DNA from 3 places in the Kitasatospora sp. NPDC056446 genome. Region 2 is predicted to be linked to each of the others. Evidence: riboswitches for the same ligand, from Rfam matches in the RefSeq annotation. Region 2 holds a riboswitch; each other region holds the start of a gene.
What was found. A riboswitch is a leader RNA that binds a small molecule or an ion and turns the genes downstream of it on or off. The one in region 2 is predicted to bind cyclic di-AMP.
Positions count from the first base shown of each region.

Region 1 (7,428 bases), on a different contig from region 2:
GGAGGCCCGCATCAGGGCCCTGGAGGAACAGGCCGGGGCCGCCTCGCTGGTGCCGGTGATGCACGAGATCGCGACCCGGCTCGGGCAGGTCCTCGCTCCCTGACGAAACGTCAACCTCCGGTGCCGCCAGGAGAGGCCGGAAGGCCGCCCGGCGTCCGCCGTTCGGGCGGACGCCGGGCGGGTTGCGCGCCCGTCCCGACGACGCCCGGCCACCCTGGTGCGGACGCGGTCCGCGACGGCGCGGACGGCCGGCACGAGGGCAGGGTGAACGGCATGGAGCACCAGGGAGTGCGCGACACCGTACGGTTCGGCACCAGGCACAGGAGGTTCGGCACGGGCGGGACGGTCGCGGCGGTGGCCGCCGTGGCGGCGGGCTGCGCCGTGGCGGTACTGGCCACCGGCCCGTCCTGGGCCCTCCGGCAGCCGGAACCCCGCCCGACGGTGGAGGTCGTCGCGCCGGGCGCGCCCGAGGCGTCCGTCCTGCCGGCGGTGGTCGGGGCGTCCACCCTGCCCGTCGTGGTCGCCGCGCCGTCCGACTCCGACCTGGAGGTGATCCGGCTCGACCCGGACCCGGCGCCGCCCGGCGAGACCACCACCATCCACGCCTTCGTCGCCAACCGGGGCCCGGACACCACCGCCTCGCCCTTCACGGTGGTGGTCACCCTGCCGAAGGGCGTCACCCCCGAGGGCCCGTACTTCCCCGAGGACTGCGAGGTCGCGGAGCACGGCCGGCAGGTGCGCTGCGTCTTCGGCCCCGGGCTGAAGGAGGGGCGCAGCGCGACCGCGCTCGTCCCGGTCCTGCTCTCCCCCGACCTGCCGCTGGGCACGCTGGTCGGCGGCTCGGTCGCGGTGCGCAGCGCGGACGACCGGGACGGGGACAACAACCGGCAGCCGTTCGACATCAGGGTCGTCGAGACGGCTGCCGGTTCCTGAACGCGGACGGCACCGGGGAGGACGGCCGGTCCGGGAAAGGGCCGTCCTCCCCGGCCACGAGGGCGCGGGGCCTAGCGGTAGACGCGGACGTAGTCGGCGGCCATGGTGATCGGGGCGGTCCCCTGCGGCGCGGGGTGGTACTGCCCGGCGCACACCGAGAGGTTGAGGATCAGGTACGCCGACCAGTTGGCGCCCACGCCCTTGCCGTCCGAGTGGACCTTGACGCCGTTGACGTACCAGTCCACCGAGTTGGCGCCGTAGTAGGTGCCGATGGTCACCCACTGGTCCTTCGCGACGGCGCTCGCGTCGGTGTAGTACTTCGGGGTGCCCGGGTTGACGTGGTTGGTCAGCTCCAGCAGGTTCGGGTTGTCGGGGTGGTACTCGAAGGAGTCGATCTCCCCGTTGCCGTTCTTCCAGGTCCACAGGGCCGGCCAGGCACCGGTGCCGGCGGGCAGCTTGACCCGGGTCTCGGCGTAGTCGCCGGTCTTGACCTGGAAGCCCTCGCTGGAGCCCTCCGTGGTCAGGAAGCCGGTGTTCCAGGACTGCTTGCCGTTCTCCAGGGTCGGGCCGCCGGGGGTGGCGGTGAAGGTGGCGACCCCGTTCGCGACGCTGACGTTGTTCTTGTTCAGCCAGTCCAGCTTGTTGTCGTCCGGGTTGTGGTTCCCGTACTTGTACGAGGTGCTCTTGTCGCCGACCCAGCGCTGGCCCCAGGAGATCGGGCCGTTGAACTCGTCGGACCAGGTCAGCGACTTGCCGGCGACCGGGGAGGACGGCGCGGGGGTGCTCGGGCTCGCGGTGGCGCTCGGGCTGGGGCTGGGGGCCGTGGTGGGGCTGGGCGCTGTGGTGGGGCTGGGCGTCGCGGTGGGCGTCTCGGTGGGCTTCGGGGCCGGGGTGGCGGTCTTGGTCGGCGCCGGGGTGGGGGTGGGAGTGGCCGTCGGGGTCGGGGTCGGGGTCGGGGTCGGGGTGCCGGTGGCCGAGACCACCAGCTGCTGCGAGGGCAGGTTGTGCCAGGCGCCGCCGAGGTCCTGCCAGAAGCCGAACTGGGTGTACGTCCCGGCGGGCAGGGTGCGTGCACCGCTGGTGAAGTTCACTCCGCTCGGGCAGATCTGCACGTTGGAGGCGTTGCCGGGGAAGTCGAGGTTGGTGCCGCGCGCGTCGCGCACGCCCACGCCGACGGTCTTCGCCGTGAAGCAGGCCGAGGAGTGCAGGGCGAGCGACGCGGTGGTGGCCTTGCCCGCGACCATGGCGGCGGGGGCGAGGCGGTCCTGGGTGACGGTGGGCGCGGTGGCGGCCTGGGCACCGGTGACGGACGGCAGTCCGAGCAGGCCGGCGCCGCTGATGGCGAGCGCCCCGGTGGCGGCGAAGGCGGCGTTGCGGCCGCGGTGGGTCGGACGGGCGTGGCGCGGCGCGCGGCGCCGGGCGGCAGGCTGGGGCATGAGAGGACCTCTGCGACGCCGGCGAGGTTAGCTGTCGGGTTCGGGCTGCAGTTGGCCCGGCCGCCTGTGGAGCGGCTTCACCCCTAGCCTCGGCCCGTACACGGTTGCGCACGGGCCGGGCGCCGACCTTGGTTCCCCCGCTCCTGTCCGCTGTGGTGCTCGGTGACCCGCCGACGGGTGGACAGGACTAGGCGTCCCGGCGGCGGGGTCCGCGGGGGCGGACGACCGTTGCAGGCTAGGCAGGCCGTACGTGAACGGACAACTGTCTCGGGCCGGTTGTCGCACAGCTCACAGTGGTGTCGATCAACGACACTGCGTGGCGGCCGAGTTGATCACTTCGCGCGCGCCGGTGGAGCGGTTCGGTGCGGTGGGGTGCGGCTCGGTGTCGGCGTCGGCGTCGGTGCGGCTCGGCCTCGGTTCGGCTCGGCGGAGCGGCCTCAGCCCAGCCAGGCGTCGACCTGGCTCTCGGCCTCCGGCGCCCAGGCCAGCTCCAGGTGGTTGAGGCCGCTCAGCAGCCGGGTGCCGCCGACCGTCGCGATACCGGTGGTGTCCAGGGCGCTCGCGGTGAAGACGATCCCGTCGCTCGGGCCCCGGTTCTCGTCGAGCACGCCCGGGATGTCGGCCGACCCGCCCGCCAGCAGGTAGGTGCGCACCGCGGGCGGGATCCCGGCCTGCTGGAGCGGGGCGATCAGCGAGCCCGCGTCGATCGCCGCCTGGATGCCCTGGCCGGAGGTGTAGAAGCCCTGGCCGCCGTAGTAGGTGGTCCACCAGTCCTGGGCGGTGGTGTCCACCCCGTACTTCCCGTCCCAGCGGGCGAGCAGCTGGCGCTGGCCCGGGTAGCAGTCGTACCCGCCGGTCGGCAGCACGCCGAGGCAGGGCTGCGCCGTGTACGTGCCGTAGCAGGTCATGTACAGGTGCGGGGACGGCGCGTTGGCGCTGCCGCCGCAGGCCGGCCAGGTGGCGAGGTCGAAGGACCAGCCGTGCGCGTACACGTAGTCGAGCCCGCCGTTCGGCCCCCCGAGCGTGACCAGGCGGCGCACGTCGCCCGCGTACGCCCTCCCCCACGACGGCCGCACCGAGGACACGTACGCCCGGGCGGCGACCTCGCCCTTGCTCCAGGCCACCACGTCGACCTGGGGCACCCCGAGGCGGGCCCGGATCAGCGCGATCGCGTCGCCGACGGCCTGCGCCTGGAGCAGGTTGTCGCCGTGCTTGTGGGCGAAGCCGACGGCGAAGACCCGGTGGCCGGTACCGGCGAGGTACTGGGCGAGACCGGTGGACGGGCAGGAGGCCGCGCCGCAGGCGCCGGACTCCCCCGGGTTCGCCCAGGCCCGGTCGGCGTTGTCGTTGGCGCCGTGGACCAGCAGGACGGGGGTCGCGCGGCCGCCGGTGTCCCAGCCGGCGGCGGAGTAGAGCAGGAAGCGGCCGGAGGAGGGCTCGCCGGTGCCGAAGTACGTCCGCCGGGCGCCGTCCTGGTCGCCGCGCCCGTCGGACGGGAACTGCTCGGTGCGGAAGCCGGGGGTGGTGTCGAGGTAGCGCTCGACCTTGGCCCAGCCGTTGCCAGGGGCGGGGAAGGCGGCCTCCAGGGTGAGGGAGGCGGTGGCCGCCCGGCTCGCGGGGGTGCCGAGGAGGAGGGCGGCGAGGCTCAGGAGGACGACGGCGAGCGCGGTGGGGGCGCGCCGCGTGCGGATACGTCGCATGGGGGTACGTCTCGTGGGGGTACGTCGCATGGGGACGTGCCGTGCGGGAACGTGCCGTGCGGGGGCCGGTCTCGTGGGGGCTGGTCTCATGGGCCGGACGGTAGGACCGGCGCACTCCGGGTGCCCATGTGCCGGTCGCACACCCCGGCGGACGGCACGATGGCGGACCGTACCGTGGCAAAGGTCGGACCGAGTGCACCCGGTCGGATAAATTGGGGGTCCGACATCTTCCGCAGTGCACAAGAGCGCCGAACCCGGAAGCGCCTAGCCCAGAAACGAGGCCCCGCCCAGCCATGACCGCGCCCCTGCCCGCCTTCGCCGGCCGTACCTACGTCTTCCGGGCCGACAACGGCGCGGCGTTCCGCAACACCTACTCGGCCGACGGCACCCGGCTGCGCTGGGAGGGCCTCGGCGAGTCCGCGGGCCAGTGGGAGGACGTGCGGCTGCACGTCGCCGAGGTCGCGCCGGAGGTCTACTTCGTCAGCTGGACGGAGCAGAGCGGGATCACCGTCAGCCATGTGATGGACCTCAGGCAGCTGACCGTCCGGGCCTTCTGGACCTTCGAGGGCGAGGGCGGCCGGGTCGGCCAGCTGCACACCGGGACGCTGGAGCGCGTGGCCTGAGCCGAACGGCCCCGGCTGGGCGGCCTGAGCCGAGCGCCCTCGGCCGAACGCCCTGAACGCCGTGTGACGACGGGACCCCCGGAGTGTCGACTCCGGGGGTCCCGTACGTTTCGGGCGTCGCTGTCAGGCGGCCGGGTTCGGCACCTTGAGGTGATCGGACAGCCACTCCAGCGAGGACGGCAGCAGCGCGCTCCACGTCTCGAAGTTGTGGCCGCCGTTCTCCAGCATGCTGTACGAGACCTTCATCGGGCTCTGCGCCGCCTCGACGAACGCCTCGGTCTCCCTGCGGTAGTCGCCGTCGCCCTTCTTGGTGCCGGCCAGCAGCACCGACACGTTCGGCGACGGCAGGTTCTTCAGGCGCCACATCAGGTTGGCCTCGTCGCGGCGCTGCTTGCTCCCGCCGAAGAGGTCACCGGTGGTCGGGTCGTCGGCGGCGTCGTAGTAGGCGGAGAGGGCGACGGCGGTCGGGAACACGTCCGGGTGGCGCATGGCCAGCTTGAGCGCGCAGTAGCCGCCGGTCGAGTTGCCCATGAAGGCCCAGGCCTGCGGGTCGGACGAGACCCGGAAGCTGGCCTGGATCGCCGAGGGCACGTCCTTGGTGAAGTACGTGTCGGACTGCGGGCCGTTCGGGATGTCCTCGCACTCGGTGTCCTGCGGCAGCGCGGGTGACGGGCGCATCAGGATCATCACGGTCGGCTGCATCCGGCCCTCCTGCAGCAGCTTGAGCGCCGCGCCCGGGTAGTTGAACCGGGTGATCAGGTTCTCGGCGATCCCCGGGAAGCCGGTGCTGACGATCACGGCCGGGAACTGCCTGTGCGCGTACTCCGGCTGGAAGTACTGCGGCGGCAGGTAGACGTAGCCCTCGGTGGACAGCCGGCTCACGGCGCCGTCGATCCGGACCTTGCGGATCTCCCCGGACTGGCTGGGCTCACGGCCCATCGCGCCGCCGCCCTTGACCGAGGCCTGGCCGATCGTCTCCACCAGGAGGCGTCCGGAGGCGTCCGCCTTGTTGTGGATCACCACCGGGCCGGTACTGCCGGTGCCCAGCAGGTCGTCCCAACTGCTGTAGAAGGCGAAGTAGTTGTTCGCCACCAAGCCGAGTGCGGCGAGCACCGCAAGCTGGGTGGCGAACAGCGCGCCGATCCGGCCCAGCACCGCCTGCCACGTCTTCCTGGCAAGTCGGGGCCAGAGCCAGACCGTGCCCCCCATCACCACGATGGCCATCAGTGCGGTCAGCGCCAGCACCTTGTGGCTCGTCAGACCCATGTCCTACTTGCTCCCACGCCTCGAACTCCAGTCCCCTCGGCTGGGGACATCCGAGGTGGTCACCCCGGTTCCCCCTCCAGGGCGCGAGGACCAACCCTAACGCCAGCTGGGAGAACGCTGACGACGGCTGGGAGGTTGCGGGGAGGGGCGGCTGACAGCTGACGGGGTTCAGCAAACAGATGACAGATAACAGATTTCGAACTCTGCCATCTGTTACCTGTCGCCTGTCCGCCGTTGACCATCGGCCGTCTGCCGCCGGCCTCGGCTTCGGCCGTCGACCGCCGGGGAACAGACCGGTTCAGGCCGGTACGGTCCGGCGCGAACCGACAGAGGAGGCGGCCGATGGGCGGCTGGACGGCGGAGACCAGGGAACGGGTGCGCGAGCCGAGGATCTGGTACGTGGCGACGACCGGGGCGGACGGAGCCCCCCACGTCACCCCGATGTGGGTGGACCTGGAGGGCGACCGGGTGTTCTTCAACACCACCATCGGCCGGGTCAAGGAACGGAACCTGCGCCACGACCCTCGCGTCTGCCTCTCCCACGCGGACCCGGCCGACCCGTTCGACCGCGTCCAGATCCACGGCCGGGCCGTGGAGTTCGTGACCGGCGACGAGGCCGGCCGACAGATGGACCGCCTCGCACGGAAGTACCTCGGCGTGGAGCGCTACGAGTGGCTCATCCCGGGCGAGCGGCGGGTCAGCGTCTTCATCGAGCCCACCCGGATCCGCCGGGTCGTGGGGGTCGAGCCCCTGCCGGCCGCCGCCCGCCGGCTCGGCTGATCCCCCGCCCCGGGCTCAGGCCACCCGCTCCCAGAGCCGCAGCCCGGCCGTGAGCTCGCGCATGCAGCGCGCCCCCAGGTCCTGCGGGGAGCCCGGGCCTCCCCCGACGGGGGCGTCGGAGGAGGCCCACTGCTCCAGAGCCACCCGGATCGCCGCGGTCGCGGCGGCGGCGGCCAGCCGGATCTCCAGCGGGTCGACCCCCGCCGGACAGCGCTCGGCGAGGACGGCGCGGAGCCGCACCTCGGAGTCCGCGTGGACGCGCCGCCAGGCGCCCTCCAGCTGCGGGTCGCGCAGCAGGCTGCGGGTCCAGCGCATCATCTCGACGCCGGCCTCGTCCGTCGGCGTCAGCGACGCGACCGCCGCGCTCTCCAGCGCCTCGCGCAGCGGCAGGTCGGCTGCGCCCTCCGCGAGCCGCTCCACCCACTGCCGCCCGCCCGCCGCGAGCAGCGGGGCCACGGCGTCCTCCTTGACGGAGAAGTACCGGTAGAAGGTGCGCAGCGAGATGCCCGCCGCGAGGGCGATCTCCTCGGCCGTGGTGGCCTCCGCCCCCTTCTCGGCGAAGAGGGCGGCGGCAGTGCGGGCGATGTCCAGCCGGGTGGCGTCACGGCGGCGCTGGTTCAGGGTCGGGCGTCCGGTCACGTGGGCAGCCTACGCGGGCGCATGCCACTGCGGCATGACATGCCCCGATGG
Region 1 covers NZ_JBHTRF010000006.1:58,414-65,841, reverse strand. The annotation lists gene ACFQ6N_RS06050 (IclR family transcriptional regulator) at 1-103, shown strand, start outside; gene ACFQ6N_RS06045 (hypothetical protein) at 274-933, shown strand; gene ACFQ6N_RS06040 (hypothetical protein) at 1,005-2,369, opposite strand; cyclic di-AMP (ydaO/yuaA leader) riboswitch at 2,371-2,537, opposite strand; gene ACFQ6N_RS06035 (esterase/lipase family protein) at 2,807-4,069, opposite strand; gene ACFQ6N_RS06030 (phenolic acid decarboxylase) at 4,363-4,692, shown strand; gene ACFQ6N_RS06025 (alpha/beta hydrolase) at 4,816-5,958, opposite strand; gene ACFQ6N_RS06020 (PPOX class F420-dependent oxidoreductase) at 6,301-6,738, shown strand; gene ACFQ6N_RS06015 (TetR family transcriptional regulator) at 6,754-7,377, opposite strand.
Region 1: it holds a riboswitch for cyclic di-AMP, as region 2 does, so the genes downstream of both, ACFQ6N_RS06040 (hypothetical protein) here and ACFQ6N_RS23735 (peptidoglycan DD-metalloendopeptidase family protein) in region 2, are expected to answer to the same signal.

Region 2 (7,428 bases):
CGTCGCGGCCGCGTCCATCTCCGTCCCGGACGTCGTCCTGCCGTACGAGCAGGTGCTGGACCTGCTTCCGCAGCTGCTCGCCACCGCCCGCGCCGTGTCGGCCGACTGCGGCCGCCCCGACCATATCTGACGAACCGTCAAGAACCCTAAGGAAGACGATGTCCACCGAGCACCCCCGGACCGGCGAGAAGACCGAGATCCGCACCGACGGCGCCCCCGCTCCCGCCTGGATGTTCTCCCAGGGCGTCCGCAAGGGCCCGATCCTCCAGGTCTCCGGCCAGGGCCCGCAGGACCCGGCGACCGGCGAGTACCTCCACCGCGGCGACGTGAAGGCGCAGACCCGGCGCACCCTGGAGAACGTCAAGGCCATCGTCGAGGCGGGCGGCGCCACCGTCGAGGACGTGGTGATGTTCCGCGTCTACCTCACCAAGCGCGCCGACTTCCCGCTGATGAACGAGGTCTACGCCGAGTTCATCGACGAGAACATCAAGCCCGGCGGCGTGAAGCCGTGCCGCACCACGATCTTCGTCGAGCTGCCGCAGGAGCCGATGCTGGTCGAGATCGACGCCCAGGCCGTCATCGGCTGACGGGCCGCCCGCCCGCAGGGCCCGGACGCTCCCGCGCGTCCGGGCCCTCGGTGCGTCCGAGCCCTCGGCACATCCCGGCCCGCCGCCGTCCCCGCGCGCCCCCACCTCCGCCCGCCTCCGTCCCCGTCGATGCCTGCTTGCCACACCTCGACCCGGATATTAGGTTAGCCTCACCTAACTATCTGGAGGTCCGTCCATGAGCCTGCCCACCGGCGACACCGAGGTCCCCGAGCCCACCACCGCCGAACGGATCCTCAGCCTGCTCGCCACGGCCTCCTCGCTCACCGTCCGTGCCCTCGGCGAGCACCACGACCTGGACACCCCGGTCTCCGTCCACGGCACCCGGCTGCGGATGCGCGCCCCGCTGGACGCCCCGCTCACCGTGGCCGCCGCCCAGGCCACCGAGGGCCTGGCCGTCGTCCTCGACGTCACCGACGTCTCCCCCGTCGCTGTCCGCGACCGCGTCCGCGCCCGCCTCACCCTGGCCGGCCGGCTACACCTGGCCCACCTCGCCGACGACGGCCTCAGCGTCCACCTGGGCGTCGACGTCGCCCACGCCGTCCTCGCCACCCCGTACCGCACCGGCGCGGTCACCGCCGCCGACCTCGCCCTCGCCGCCCCCGACCCGCTGGCCCGCCACGAGGCCCCGCTGCTCACCCACCTCGCCGACGACCACGCCGACGCGCTCGACGTCCTCACCCGCCTGCTCGACCCGGTACTGCTCGCCCGTACCCCGGACGTCCGTCCCCTCGCCCTCGACCGGCACGGCCTGGTGCTGCGCCTGGACCACCCCGACGGCCACCGCGACGTCCGCCTCGTCTTCCCCGAACCGGCCCGCGACACCGAGGACTTCGGCCACCGGATGCACGACCTGCTGGCCGCCGCCCAGCACGGCCTGCCGGTCCACCGCAACTGACCGGGCCCCGACGCCCCGCCACGCCGGCCACCCGGCTCACGGCCGACCCCGACGCCCGAACCCCGTCACCGCTCGACGGCGTCCTCCAGCACGATCCGCCCCATCCGCCCGTACAGCTCCGGCCGCCACCGGCGCACCGCGAGGGCCAGCCCGATCCCGCCCGCGAACACCCCGATCACCAGGTACGGGATCACCCGGAACAGCAGCGTGTGCGCCGCCGCCCCCGCCGCGGCGTCCCTGGCCAGGACCAGCAGCACCACCACCCCGGCCATCGCCACCCCGCCCAGCAGCGGCGCGACCAGCGTCCGGAACCAGTGCGCCGTCTCCGGATGACGGCCCCGCACGTGGAAGTACCCGACCACGGCGAAGGAGCAGAGCGTCTGCACGACCAGGATCGCCATCGTCCCGAGCAGCGCCAGCAGCGTGTACAGGTGCGCGTACGGGTCCATCCCCGCCGCCAGGAACGCCGCCACCAGCACCGCCGCGATCACCGACTGCACCACCGAGGCCACGTGCGGCGAGCCGTACCGCCGGTGGGTGCGCCCCAGCGCCGGGTGCAGCAGTCCCTCCCGCCCGATCGCGTACAGGTACCGCGCCGCGCACTGGTGGAACGCCATCGCGCACGCGAACGAGCCGGTGACGACCAGCCATTGGAAGACCGTCACCGCCCAGGCCCCGAGGTGCTCGCCGAGCGGGTCGAAGAACAGGCTGTTGCCGTCCTTGCCCGGCACCGCGCCGCCCGCCACCGCGATCGCGTGCCGGACCCCGTTGCCGGAGACGATCATCCAGGACACGAAGACGTAGAACAGCCCGACCCCGACCACGGACACCAGGGTCGCCCTCGGCACCACCCGCTTCGGGTCCCGGGACTCCTCGCCGTACATCGCGGTCGACTCGAAGCCCACCCAGGAGCAGAACGCGAAGAACAGTCCGAGCCCGGCCGCCTCCGCCCCCGAACTCCCCACCCCCTTCAGCGCGTTCAGCGGGTTCACGGCCGCCCCGACGATCCCGTCCGGCCCGCCGCCGGAGCACAGCACCGCCACCGAGACCGCGCCCAGCACCGCGACCTCCAGCACCAGCGCGACCCCGAGCACCCCCGTCGTCAGATGCAGGTCGAACCAGCCCGTCACCCCGATCACGACCAGTCCGAACAGCGCGTACCAGCCCCAGCCGAGATCCACCCCCACCTGGGCCCGGACCAGCCCGCGCAGCGAGTACGCGAAGAAGCCGAGGACCGAGGCCTCGAAGACGATGTACGCGAGCAGCGCGAGCAGCCCCGACGCCATCCCGGCGACCCGCCCCAGCCCGTGCGAGACGTACCCGTAGAACGCCCCGGCCGCGGTGATGTGCCGGGCCATCGCCACGTACCCGATCGAGAACACCGTGAGCACGACGGTCGCCACGATGTACGCGGCGGGCGCGCCGACGCCGTTCCCCTGGCCGACGACGATGGGCAGGTTGCCGGTCATCGCGGTGATCGGGGCGGCGGTGGCGACGGCCATGAACACCACGCCGACCAGGCCGACCGAGCCCGCCTTCAGCCGGTCCACCGCCGCCGCGCCCCCCACCGCCTCCGCGCCGTCCGCCGTGGCCGGCGTCCCCGCCTCCCCCGGACCAGCGCCGTCCGCCGCCTCCCCCGCCGACGCGGGATCCCCGCCGGGCCGCTTCCCCGACGGCCCCGTCCCCGGCGGCTTCCCCGACCGGCCCCCGACCACGCCCTCGCCCCGGACGGCCATCCGGCCTCCTCGCCTGCCCCGGCTCTCCCGCCCGCCGGACCGGCCGGGCGCTGACTGCCGAAAGCATCGGGTGCCGCCAGGCGCCCCGCAAGGCGCGGATCATCCGACAACCCCGCTGCCTGACGGCAGAGTTGACGCCATGTTCGACCGCCCGGAGCCGGCCTCGAACGACCGGACGCCCCGGAAACGGCAGTGGCCGGCCCGGCTCGCGAGGGGGTATGTCCCGCGAGCCGGGCCGGCCTGGGCGTGTCCCGCGCCCATGTCCGCCGCGCGGCGGTCACCCGGTCGAGCGGTCACCCGACATGACCATCCCGGAGGACCGATTCGCTCCGCAGCAGCGGTGGTTCCTGAGACCCCGGAGGGTCAGAGCGCGACGCCGTGGGCGCGCAGGTAGGCGACCGGGTCGATGTCCGAGCCGTACTCCGAGCCGTTGCGGATCTCGAAGTGCAGGTGCGGGCCGGTCACGTTGCCGGTGGCGCCGGAGAGGCCGATCTGCTGGCCGACGGTGACGGACTGACCGATCGTCACACCGATCGAGGAGAGGTGCGCGTACTCGGCGTAGTGGCCGTCGGCGAGCTTGATCTCCACCTCGTTGCCGTAGGCGCCGCCGTTGCCGGCCTTGACCACGACGCCGTTGCCGACGGCGCGCAGCGGGGTGCCGGTGGAGGCGACGAAGTCCTGGCCGGTGTGGTGGCCGGAGGCCCACATCGAGCCGGCCACGCCGTAGGCGGTGCCCAGCTTCGGGTTGGCCAGCGGCGCGACGAAGGCGGCACTGGCGGCGACCGGGACGGCGGTCACGGCCGGGGCCGGGGCCGCGGTCTGAACCTGGGTCTGCACCTGGGCGGACGGCTTGGCGGCCTCGGTCTGGACCTGGACCTGGGCCTGCGGCTTGGCGGCGGCGGCCTGGGTGACCGGCGCGGCCGGCTTGGCGGGCTTCGCCGGGGCGGCCGGAGCAGCCGGGGCGGCGGCGTGGCCGGCGAGCGCGAGCTGCTGACCCGGGAAGATCAGGTTCGGGTCGGCACCGACGAGCGAGCGGTTCTGCTCGTACAGCGCGTGCCAGCCGCCCTGGACGTTCCGGGCGTCGGCGATCTTGGACAGGGTGTCCCCGCTGACGACGCGGTAGCTCTCGGCCGAGGCGGCCGAGGCGGCCGGGGCCGGCGCGGCGGCCTGGGCCGCCGGCGCGGAGGCGGCGGCGGGGGCCGGGGCGGTGTGGGCCTGGGCGCTGATCGCGGTCACCAGCGGAAGGGCGAAGGAGACACCGGTCACAGCGGTGGCGATGCCGATCCGGGCGGCGCGGGGCAGGGCGATACGACGAGCCTGTGCAGGCATGGAATTTTCCTCTCCGACGCCTGCGAGGTGAGCTGTCGGGTTCGGGCTGGAGTTGCCCGGCCGCATGTGCGGCTTCACCCCAAGCCGGTCCTGGACGCCCGCGCCCTGAGGCGCGAACTCCGGTCCGGCGACTTACCTGTGGGTCCCCCGCTCCTGCCGTACAGAGTTCAGATCGAACCACCGGGCAGCGGCAGGATTCGGCGTTCCACCCGGCGGATCCGTCCGGACTGGCCGGGCGGTCGCTGAACTAAAACCCATCCGTTCGGGTGAAGCAATGTCGATCTCTTGAATCGGCAACCATCTCCCTGGTCACCGTCACCCTCCGGATACCGGCCCGCACAGTGCGTACACAACCCATTCACCCCCCGCCACTGATCCACGACCCTGCGCCGAAGTCGACGCCGCCGCGCAGTCGCCCGCTCACGCACCGCACGCCACCGACACACCCACCGGTGACCCTTGTCACGTACGCCTCGGGAGGCGCAGGATCGGGCCGTGGCCACCTCCGAGGCCGGCACCCTGCGCCTGGGCACCGCGCAGGGTCGCTGGGTACTACTGGCGACCGTGCTCGGCTCCAGCATGGCGATGCTCGACGGCACCGTGGTGAACGTCGCCCTGCCCCGCATCGGCACCGATCTCGGTGCCTCCCTGGCGTCCCTCCAATGGACGCTGAACTCCTATCTGCTCACCCTGGCGGGCCTGATCCTGCTCGGCGGCGCGCTCGGCGACCGCTACGGACGGCGCCGGGTCTTCCTGATCGGCGTGGTCTGGTTCGCCGCCGCCTCCGCGGCCTGCGCCGCCGCGCCGAACATCCAGGTGCTGGTCGCCGCCCGGGCCGTCCAGGGCATCGGCGGCGCGCTGCTCACCCCCGGCTCGCTCGCCATGCTCCAGGCGGTCTTCCACCCTGACGACCGCTCGGCCGCGGTCGGCCTGTGGTCCGGCCTGGGCGGGGTGTCGGCCGCGGTCGGCCCCTTCCTCGGCGGCTGGCTGGTGGACGGCCCCGGCTGGCGCTGGATCTTCCTGCTGAACCTGCCGCTCGCGGCCGCCGTGATCGCGGTCACCACCAGATCGGTGCCGGAGAGCCGGGACAAGGGCGCGTCCGGCCGCTTCGACGTGCTCGGCGCTGTGCTCGCCGCACTGGCGCTCGGCGCGGTCACCTACGCGCTGACCGCCGCCGGCGAGGGCCTGTCCCCCGCGGTCTGGGTCACCGGGGCGATCGGCCTGGTGCTCGCCGCCGCGTTCGTGGCCGTCGAACGCCGCGCACCCGACCCGATGCTGCCGCTCGGCCTGTTCTCCTCCCGGCTGTTCACCGCCGTGAACCTGGTCACCCTCTGCGTGTACGCGGCCTTCAGCGGCGTCTTCTTCCTCCTGGTGGTGCAGCTCCAGATCGTCGCCGGCTTCTCGCCGCTGGTCTCGGGCTTCGCGCTGGTGCCGATCACGGTGCTGATGCTGGCGCTGTCGGCGCGGGCCGGCCGGCTCGGCAAGCGGATCGGCCCGCGGATCCCGCTCACGATCGGCCCGCTGCTGTGCGCCGCCGGGGTGCTGCTGATGCTGCGCACCGGCCCGGACTCCTCCTACTGGGCGGACGTGCTGCCCGCCGTCACGGTGATGGGCTGCGGGATGACGCTGCTGGTCGCACCGCTGACCGCCACCGTGCTGGCCGCCGTCGAGGTCCGGCACGCGGGCATCGCGAGCGGGGTCAACAACGCCGCCGCCCGCGCGGCCGGCCTGCTCGCGGTGGCCGCCCTCCCGGCACTGGCCGGGCTGAGCGGCGACGCCTACCGGGTACCGGCCTCGGTCGACTCCGCCTTCCACACCGCGATGCTGATCTGCGCGGGCCTGCTGGCCGCCGGCGGGCTGATCGCCTTCACCACCGTCCGGGGCAACGTGCTCGCCCCCGAGGACCACCCGGTGGCCGAGCCCGACTGCGAGTGGAGCTGCGGCACCACCCCGCCGCTCGACCCGGGCCACGTCCACACGCACGAGGGCCCTGCCACCGGTCCGGTGGCAGGGCCCTCGAAGCCGAGCTGACCCGGCGTCAACTCACGGGCGTATCAGAGGATGTCGCCGGGAGCGTACTTGGCGGCCGCCGGGTAGGCGGCCGCGACGGCGTCCACCTGGCGGACCACCTCGGCGACCTGGGCGCCGGCCGCACCGGTGAAGGAGAGCCGGTCGGCCAGCAGCGCGTCCAGCGCGGCCCGGTCCAGCGGGATCCGCTCGTCGGCGGCCAGGCGGTCCAGCAGCTCGTTCTCCCGGGCGCCCGCGCGCATCGCCAGCGCGGAGGCGACGGCGTGCTCCTTGATGACCTCGTGCGCGGTCTCCCGGCCGACGCCCGCGCGCACCGCGCCCATCAGCACCTTGGTGGTGGCGAGGAACGGCAGGTAGCGGTCCAGCTCGGCCTCGACCACGGCGGGGAAGGCGCCGAACTCGTCGAGGACGGTCAGGAAGGTCTCCAGCAGGCCGTCGAAGGCGAAGAACGCGTCCGGCAGCGCGACCCGGCGCACCACCGAGCAGGAGACGTCGCCCTCGTTCCACTGGTCGCCGGCCAGCTCGCCGGTCATCGAGGCGTAGCCGCGCAGGATGACGGCCAGGCCGTTGACGCGCTCGCAGGAGCGGGTGTTCATCTTGTGCGGCATCGCGGAGGAGCCGACCTGGCCCTCCTTGAAGCCCTCCGTGACCAGCTCGTGGCCGGCCATCAGGCGGATGGTCTTGGCCAGGCTGGACGGCGCGGCGGCCAGCTGGACGAGGGCGGTGAGCACCTCGAAGTCCAGCGAGCGCGGGTAGACCTGGCCGACGCTGGTCAGCACGTTCTCGAAGCCGAGGTGCCCGGCGACCCGGCGCTCCAGCTCGGCCAGCTTGT
Region 2 covers NZ_JBHTRF010000039.1:33,874-41,301, reverse strand. The annotation lists gene ACFQ6N_RS23755 (IclR family transcriptional regulator) at 1-130, shown strand, start outside; gene ACFQ6N_RS23750 (RidA family protein) at 159-587, shown strand; gene ACFQ6N_RS23745 (DUF2470 domain-containing protein) at 784-1,503, shown strand; gene ACFQ6N_RS23740 (APC family permease) at 1,569-3,005, opposite strand; gene ACFQ6N_RS23735 (peptidoglycan DD-metalloendopeptidase family protein) at 3,603-4,568, opposite strand; cyclic di-AMP (ydaO/yuaA leader) riboswitch at 4,571-4,781, opposite strand; gene ACFQ6N_RS23730 (MFS transporter) at 5,064-6,599, shown strand; gene purB (adenylosuccinate lyase) at 6,623-7,428, opposite strand, start outside.

Region 3 (7,428 bases), on a different contig from region 2:
TGCTGGACACCGTCCTGCAGTCGGCGCAGGGCCTGCAGCGGGAGCTGGCGCTGCCGGTCTCGCAGATCCGCCCGGCGGACCTGGTGGAGGCGGTGGTGCCGGGGGCGGCCTCGCCGCACGACGTGGCGCGGCGCGGGCTGGCCGAGGACGATCCGGCGCTGCTGGACCAGCTGCTGGCGATCCCGCAGGTGCACCTGGTGGTGGACGGCTACAACGTGACCAAGACCGGCTATCCGGCGCTGCCGCTGGAGCAGCAGCGGATCCGGCTGCTGGGCGGGCTGGCGATGCTGGCCCAGCGCACGCAGGCGGAGGTCACCTGTGTGTTCGACGGGCAGGACCTGGACGTGCCGGTGATGATGGCGCCGCCGCGCGGGGTGCGGGTACGGTTCAGTCGGACCGGGGAGACGGCGGACGAGCTGATCCGCCGTCTGGTGCGGGCCGAGCCGCAGGGCCGTCCGGTGGTGGTCGTGTCCACCGACCGGGAGGTCGCGGAGGGCGTGCGGAAGGCGGGCGCGCGCCCGGTGGCCTCGGTGCTGCTGCTGAACCGGCTGGCCCGGCCCTGAGGGTCGGCCGGGTGGAATGACGCCTGCTCAGAGGCGGTTCGGCGGCATTGTGCGGGTCCGGTGAAGCCGGTGGGGGAAACCGGGTTCACGCCTTCGGGGAGTAGCAAAACGGATAGATCTTCACTAGGGTCTGGCGTCAAACCTATATTCCGGAATGTCATCCGATCGGGTGAGTCCGTTGGAAGAAGGAGCCGGTCCCTTGGCATCCCACCGCCGTCCCAAGCAGCCGAGCCGCGCGCGGGTCTCCGTGCTCACCGCGGCCGCTGCGACCGCGGTCGCCCTCTCCGCCCAGGTGGCCGCGCACGCCGCGCCGCAGCCGAACAAGACCGACGTCAAGGCGCAGATCGACCAGCTCCAGGAGGAGCAGGAGCAGGCGGCGGAGAAGTACAACGGCGCCAAGGAGCGGGCGGACCAGCTGCGCAAGCAGGCCGACCAGCTCCAGGACCAGGTGGCCCGCGGCCAGGAGCAGATGACCCAGCTGCAGGTCGGCCTGGCCGAGGTGGCGGGGGACCAGTACCGCTCCGGCGGCATCGACCCGTCCGTCCAGCTGATGCTCTCCTCCGACCCGTCCGGCTACCTGGACAAGGCCTCCACCGTCCAGCAGGCCAGCACCACGCAGGCCGAGGCGCTCAAGTCGCTGCTGGACCAGCAGCGCCGGCTGGACCAGGAGAAGACCGAGGCCGCCACCGTGCTGGCCTCGCTCGACACCACCACCAAGGACCTGAACCAGTCCAAGGCGGACGTCAACACCAAGCTGAAGGCCGCCCAGGACCTGCTGAACTCGCTCAGCAGCGCCGACCGCAACGCGCTGAAGGCCCAGCAGGCGCAGGACGACCGCGCCTCGCGCGGCAGCGACCGGGTCGACCTGGGCAACCTGCCGCCGGCCAGCGGCTACGCGGCCACGGCCGTGGCCAAGGCGATGAGCAAGCAGGGCTCGCCGTACGTGTGGGGCGCCACCGGGCAGAACACCTTCGACTGCTCGGGCCTGATGGTCTGGGCGTACGGCCAGGCGGGCGTCTCGCTGCCGCGCACCTCGCAGGAGCAGGGCCACTACGGCACCGCGGTGACGCTGGCCACGGCCCAGCCGGGCGACCTGGTGGTCTACGGCGGCGACATGCACCACGTCGGGATGTACATCGGCAACGGCATGGTGGTCCACGCGCCGCACACCGGTGACGTGGTGAAGGTGATGAAGGCCGACGCGATGCCGATCAACACCATCCGCCGGGTCTGACGGCCCGACACGCCGCAGGGGCCGACCGGTCCTGTGATCCGCGCCACCCTCCGCCCTGGGGGGTGGTGTTCGGGTTTTCGAGTGTTTCGCGACCACTTCGTGAGACCTGATCAGCCTTGCGTAGGACCGTGGTCACGATCGGTCATTTTCACAAAAGAACTTGGGTAATCTTCCGTCTTTTTTCTGACAAGGATTTGAACCGATCACGGTTCAGTTACTAGGGTCGTGGTCCGAGCCACCGCACAGTCGATCACCCAGCCTGGGTGGCGGCGGTGGTTACCGCCGAGTTCGTGAGGCAGCGGGGCAGGTCGAAGCGACTGCCCGACAGGGGAGCCCAGCAGTCGGGGGCGCTGCGCAGCGGAGCCGGGGAACCACGTTCCTCCGGGGTGAATCGGCGCCAGGTCGGCCGTCTCGACGGCCGTGAGGCGTCGTAGGGCATGCTTCCGGCCCGAACCCGTCAGCTCACCCGGTAGGCGGACGTAGGAAGAAGGAGTCCGCCTTCGTGGCGTCCCATCGTCGTCCCAAGCCAGCAGGCCGCGCCCGCGTCTCCATCATGACCGGCGTCGCCGCCGCTGCCGTCGCCCTCTCCGCGCAGTCCGGCGCCCACGCCGACCCGCAGCCGACCAAGGACCAGGTCAAGGAGCAGGTCGACCAGCTCAACGAGCAGGCCGAGGTGGCGACCGAGCAGTACAACGCCGCCCAGGAGAAGCAGCAGACCCTGGAGAAGCAGGTCTCCGGACTGCAGGACCAGGTGGCCCGGCAGCAGTCCCAGGTGACCGACCTCCAGGGCGGCCTCGCCGAGATCGCCGGGGAGCAGTACCGCAACGGCGGCATATCCCCGACCGTCCAGCTGATGTTCTCGTCCAGCCCGGACAGCTTCCTCAACCAGGCCGGTGCGCTCAACCAGGCCGGTGACACCCAGAAGAACCAGCTGAAGCAGCTCCAGGAGCAGCAGCGCAAGCTCGACCAGGACCGCACCGAGGCCCAGGGCAAGCTCGCCGAGCTGGAGGCCACCACCCAGCAGCTCAAGGCCTCCAAGGACGACGTCCAGACGAAGCTCAAGGCCGCGCAGGACCTGCTCAACACCCTGACCGAGCAGGAGCGCCAGGCGCTGCGCGCGGCCGAGGAGAAGGCCGCCGCCGACGCCAAGGCCCAGGCCGACGCCGCGAAGGCCCAGCAGCAGGCCGCCGACCGCGCCTCGCGCGACAACAGCCGCACCGACCTGTCCGGCGGCTCCTCCGCGGCCGCCGCCAAGCCGGCCGCCCCCGCCCCCGTCGCCCCGGGCAGCTCGCGCGGCGCGGCCGCGCTGTCCGCCGCCGCCTCCAAGGTCGGCAGCCCGTACGTGTGGGGCGCCAGCGGCCCGAGCTCGTTCGACTGCTCCGGCCTGATGGTCTGGGCGTTCAACCAGGTCGGCGTCTCGCTCCCGCGCACCTCGCAGGAGCAGGCCCACGCCGGGACCCGGATCGGCACCGACCTGTCCCAGGCCCAGCCCGGCGACGTGCTGATCTTCTACGGGGACGCCCACCACGTCGGCATCTACGCCGGCAACGGCCAGGTGCTGCACGCGCCCAAGCCGGGCGCCTCGGTCCGCTACGAGGCCGTCAGCAACATGCCGCTGTCCGCCATCGTGCGGGTCTGACCCCACGCGGTACTTCCAGGCCCGGCCTTCCACCACGGAAGGCCGGGCCTGCGGCTTTGTCGGCGGATCGGGCTGATGTCCGATTACGGGTCAAATATTCGGGTCCGGAAGGGTTTGGACTCGCTTGCCCGGACTCGCTAACGTCTGCCACCGGACTCCCGCTCGACGGCCGCCCGCAGTGCGGCGGCGGTGGGTCCGCACCGCAGGATTGGAGCCGCTGCCGCCATGCCCGTGCACCGCCGTTCCCAACTGCTCGCCCGTGCGCTGGTGCTGACGGCGGCCGCGACCACCGCGCTGGGCGTCGCGACCGGGGGAAGCGCCCAGGCCGCCCCCGGCAGCCCCGACCCGGGCGACCGCAAGGACGTCAAGGCCCAGGTGGAACAGCTCTACGACGAGGCCGAGCAGGCGTCGGAGAAGTTCAACGCGGCGCAGGAGGCGCAGCACCGGCTCCAGGGCGAGACCACGATCCTCCAGGGCGAGATCGCCCTCGCGCAGGACCAGCTCAACCAGCTGCGCGGCGACCTGGCGACGGTGGCCGGGGCCGAGTACCGCGACGGCGGCATGACCCAGACCGCCCAGCTGATGCTGTCCCCCGACCCGGAGGGCTACCTCGCCCGCGCCCGCACCATGGGCCAGGCCTCGGAACGCCAGCAGGAGACGCTGCACGAGTTGGTCACCCGCCAGCGCCGGCTCGACCAGCGGCGCACCGAGACGGCCGGCAAGCTCGCCGAACTCGACCAGGCCCGCCACGCGCTCGCCGACAACAAGCAGCAGATCCAGCAGCGGCTGGCCAAGGCACAGAAGCTGCTCAACGGCCTGGGCGTCACCGAGCGGACCAGGATGGCCGCCCAGGACGCCCGGGACGCCGAGCAGCGGGCCACCCGCGGCACCGACCGGCTCGACCTGGGCACCGCCCCGCCCGCCTCCGAGCGCGGGGCGGCCGCGCTGGCCGCGGCGGTGCGGATGATCGGCTCGCCGTACGTCTACGGGGCCACCGGGCCCCGCGCGTTCGACTGCTCGGGTCTGATGTACTACAGCTGGCGGCAGGCCGGAGTGACCCTGCCGCGCACCTCGCAGGCCCAGGCGTCCGCCGGGCAGCGGGTCAACCTCTCCGAAGCGCGACCGGGAGACCTGGTGATCTTCTACCGGGACATGCACCACGTCGGCATGTACGCCGGCGGCGGGGTGATCGTGCACGCCCCGTACCCGGGCGCCAAGGTCCGCTACGAGAGCGTCAACGCCATGCCGGTGTCCGGGGTGGTCCGGCTCTGAGCACGCCGCCGCCGGGCCCCGCCGACCACGGCCCGGTCCACATACCCGGCCGGGCGCTGTCCCGCCGCGGCGCGCTGCTGCTCGCGGCCGGCGGGCTGGCCCAGCTGTCGCTGCCGCCGGCCGCCCCCGCCGCCCCGGCCCGGCCGGCCGCCGACCGGACCGCCGAGGCGGCCGCGGTGCTGGCGGAGCGGGCGCGCTCGCTGCCCGCCCGGTCGGGACTGCCGGTGGCCGAGGCGGTGTACCGCAACCTGGTGCTCGCGGCGGGCGGCGGGCCGGACCGGCTGACCGCCGCGGCCGACCTGGCGGTGCGGATCGCCGGGTACGACGAGTACCCCGTGGTGTACCCGCGCCGGATCGGGCTGGCCCGGGCCGCGGACGGCTGGCGGGTCGAGAGCGAGGAGAGCGCGAGCGGGCCGCCGGCCCTCTGGGACCTCGGACCGACCCGGTCGGCGCCGGGCGCGCACTGCCTGGTGCTCGCCCTCGCGGACGGGCCCGACCCGGCCGGACTGGCCCTGGTGGGGGACCGCGCGGTGCCCGCCGTCGAGGCGGTCTGGGGCACCGCCTGGCCCGGCCGGCTGCTGCTCGAACTGGCCGCCACCGAAGAGCAGTTCGCCCGGCTGCTGGAGGGCGACCCGGCCGGCTGGGCGGGCATGGCGGCGGTCACCGTGGCCGCCCCCGGCGCGCCCCGGCACACCCCGGCGGACCGGGTGCTGGTCAACCCCGAGGCGTACGGGCGGCTCAGCGGCTTCGGCCGGCAGGTGGTCGTCACGCACGAGGCCACCCATGTCGCGACCCGGGCCGACACCCGGGCCTGGACGCCGCTGTGGCTCTCCGAGGGCGTCGCCGACTGGACCGCCTACCGCGACTCCGGCCGCACCCCGCGGCAGATCGCCCCCGAGCTGGCCCGCGACGTCGCCGCCGGGCGGCTGCCCGCCGCACTGCCCGCCGACCGGGACTTCGCGGCCGGCGCCACCGGCATCGCCCAGGCCTACGAGCAGTCCTGGCTGGCCTGCGAGCTGATCGCCCGCAGCTACGGGCCGCAGCGGCTGGTGGCCTTCTACCGGGCCGTCGGCGCGGCCGACGGGCAGGGCGAGGACCGGGAGCGGCGGACGGACCGGCTGCTGCGCGGCGAACTGGGCATCGGCCTGGACGGATTCACCCGGCTCTGGCTGGACGAGGTCGCGGCGCTGAAGGACTGACCGCGCCCCCGCCCCCGCGAGGACCGCTCAGCGCCGCTGCTCGGCCGGCGCGCCCGGGCGGTCGATCCCGTCCAGCAGGTCCTGCTCGTACGCGATGCCCGGGCGCACCGGGTAGCCCGAGGACGGCAGCGCGGCGGGCTCGCGGTCCAGCACCAGGGTCGCCGGCAGCGGCGCCTCGCCGCGGGTGGAGCGCCACAGCCGGACGCAGGCCAGCACGGTGGCGGCCACCAGCAGCAGGTTGCGCAGGGCCAGGACGGTCACCGCGACCGGCTCACTGGCCAGGACCTGGGTGAACATCGTCGGGAACTCGACCAGTGTCAGTGGGCAGGCGATCAGGATCAGCAGCGCCACCGGCCGCTGGCTGGTGCCGCGCACGGTCAGGCAGACCGCCGCGACGCCGACCAGCCAGACCAGGTACTGCGGGCTGATCACCCGGCTGGTCACCACGAAGATCAGCAGCGCGCACAGCGCGGCGTCGTACATGGTGGCCGCGTTGCGGCGCTTGGAGGTGAAGCGCCACAGCAGCAGCCAGAGGAATCCCAGCACGGTGCCGGCCATCATCACCTTGCTGATCACCGGGACCCACGGCCCGAGCATCTCCGGCGAGCCGTAGTTCATGGTGACCTTGCCGTCCCAGGCCCCGGCGAGCCGGGCGAAGTGCAGCGGCAGCGCGCCGACCGACTCCACCTCGATGCCGCGGTCCTTCTGGAAGGCCAGGAAGTCGAAGGCGCCGTTCATCCCGGCGGCGAGCAGGAAGCCGATCGAGACGGCGGTCGCCCCCGCCAGCGTCCAGGAGCGGCGGGTACGGCGGCCGGACGGGGTGCCGATCAGGCCGAGCAGCGGCCAGACCTTGACGATGCCGCCCAGGCCCAGCAGCAGCCCGCCGACGGCCGGGCGGCGGATCAGCGCCAGCAGGCCGGCCAAGGCGACGGCGGTGACGACGAGGTCGAAGCGGTTGTAGATCATCGGGCCGAGCAGCGGGACGCCCACCACCCACATCCAGGCGCCGCTCAGCGCCCGGCCCCGGCGCAGGCCGGTCCGCACCAGCAGGGCGGCCGCGGCGGCGTCGGCGATCCCGCAGATGACCCAGAAGGAGACCAGGTACGACCAGGGCAGCAGGCCCGGCAGCAGGATCACCAGGGCGGCGCCCGGCGGGTACTGCCAGGTCACGTCGTCGAACGGGAAGGTGCCGGTCTGCAGCACGCCGTACCAGGCGTGGTAGATCATCCACACGTCGGCCGTGACGTCACCGCCCGGCGACTTCAGTACACCGGTGATCAGCAGCACCAGCACGGTGCGGGTGGCCACCCAGGTCGCGCCGAGCGCGGCGAGCGCCCCGAGCGGGCGGCCGAGGCGGCCGCGCGGAGAACCGGGCTCGGTGGCCGGGGCCAATTCCACTGCTCTCCCTCGTTCGTTCGTCTCGGACGTCCCCACCGGAGGCGTCGTACCGACGGACGCCCGGGCCGCGCGCCGGACGGCGGCCTAGGTACTAGGACTGACCCGGGGGTCAAACGGTTGCCG
Region 3 covers NZ_JBHTRF010000040.1:39,665-47,092, forward strand. The annotation lists gene ACFQ6N_RS24125 (NYN domain-containing protein) at 1-563, shown strand, start outside; gene ACFQ6N_RS24130 (NlpC/P60 family protein) at 763-1,797, shown strand; cyclic di-AMP (ydaO/yuaA leader) riboswitch at 2,136-2,289, shown strand; gene ACFQ6N_RS24135 (NlpC/P60 family protein) at 2,300-3,436, shown strand; gene ACFQ6N_RS24140 (NlpC/P60 family protein) at 3,662-4,708, shown strand; gene ACFQ6N_RS24145 (hypothetical protein) at 4,885-5,907, shown strand; gene ACFQ6N_RS24150 (glycosyltransferase 87 family protein) at 5,935-7,305, opposite strand.
Region 3: it holds a riboswitch for cyclic di-AMP, as region 2 does, so the genes downstream of both, ACFQ6N_RS24135 (NlpC/P60 family protein) here and ACFQ6N_RS23735 (peptidoglycan DD-metalloendopeptidase family protein) in region 2, are expected to answer to the same signal.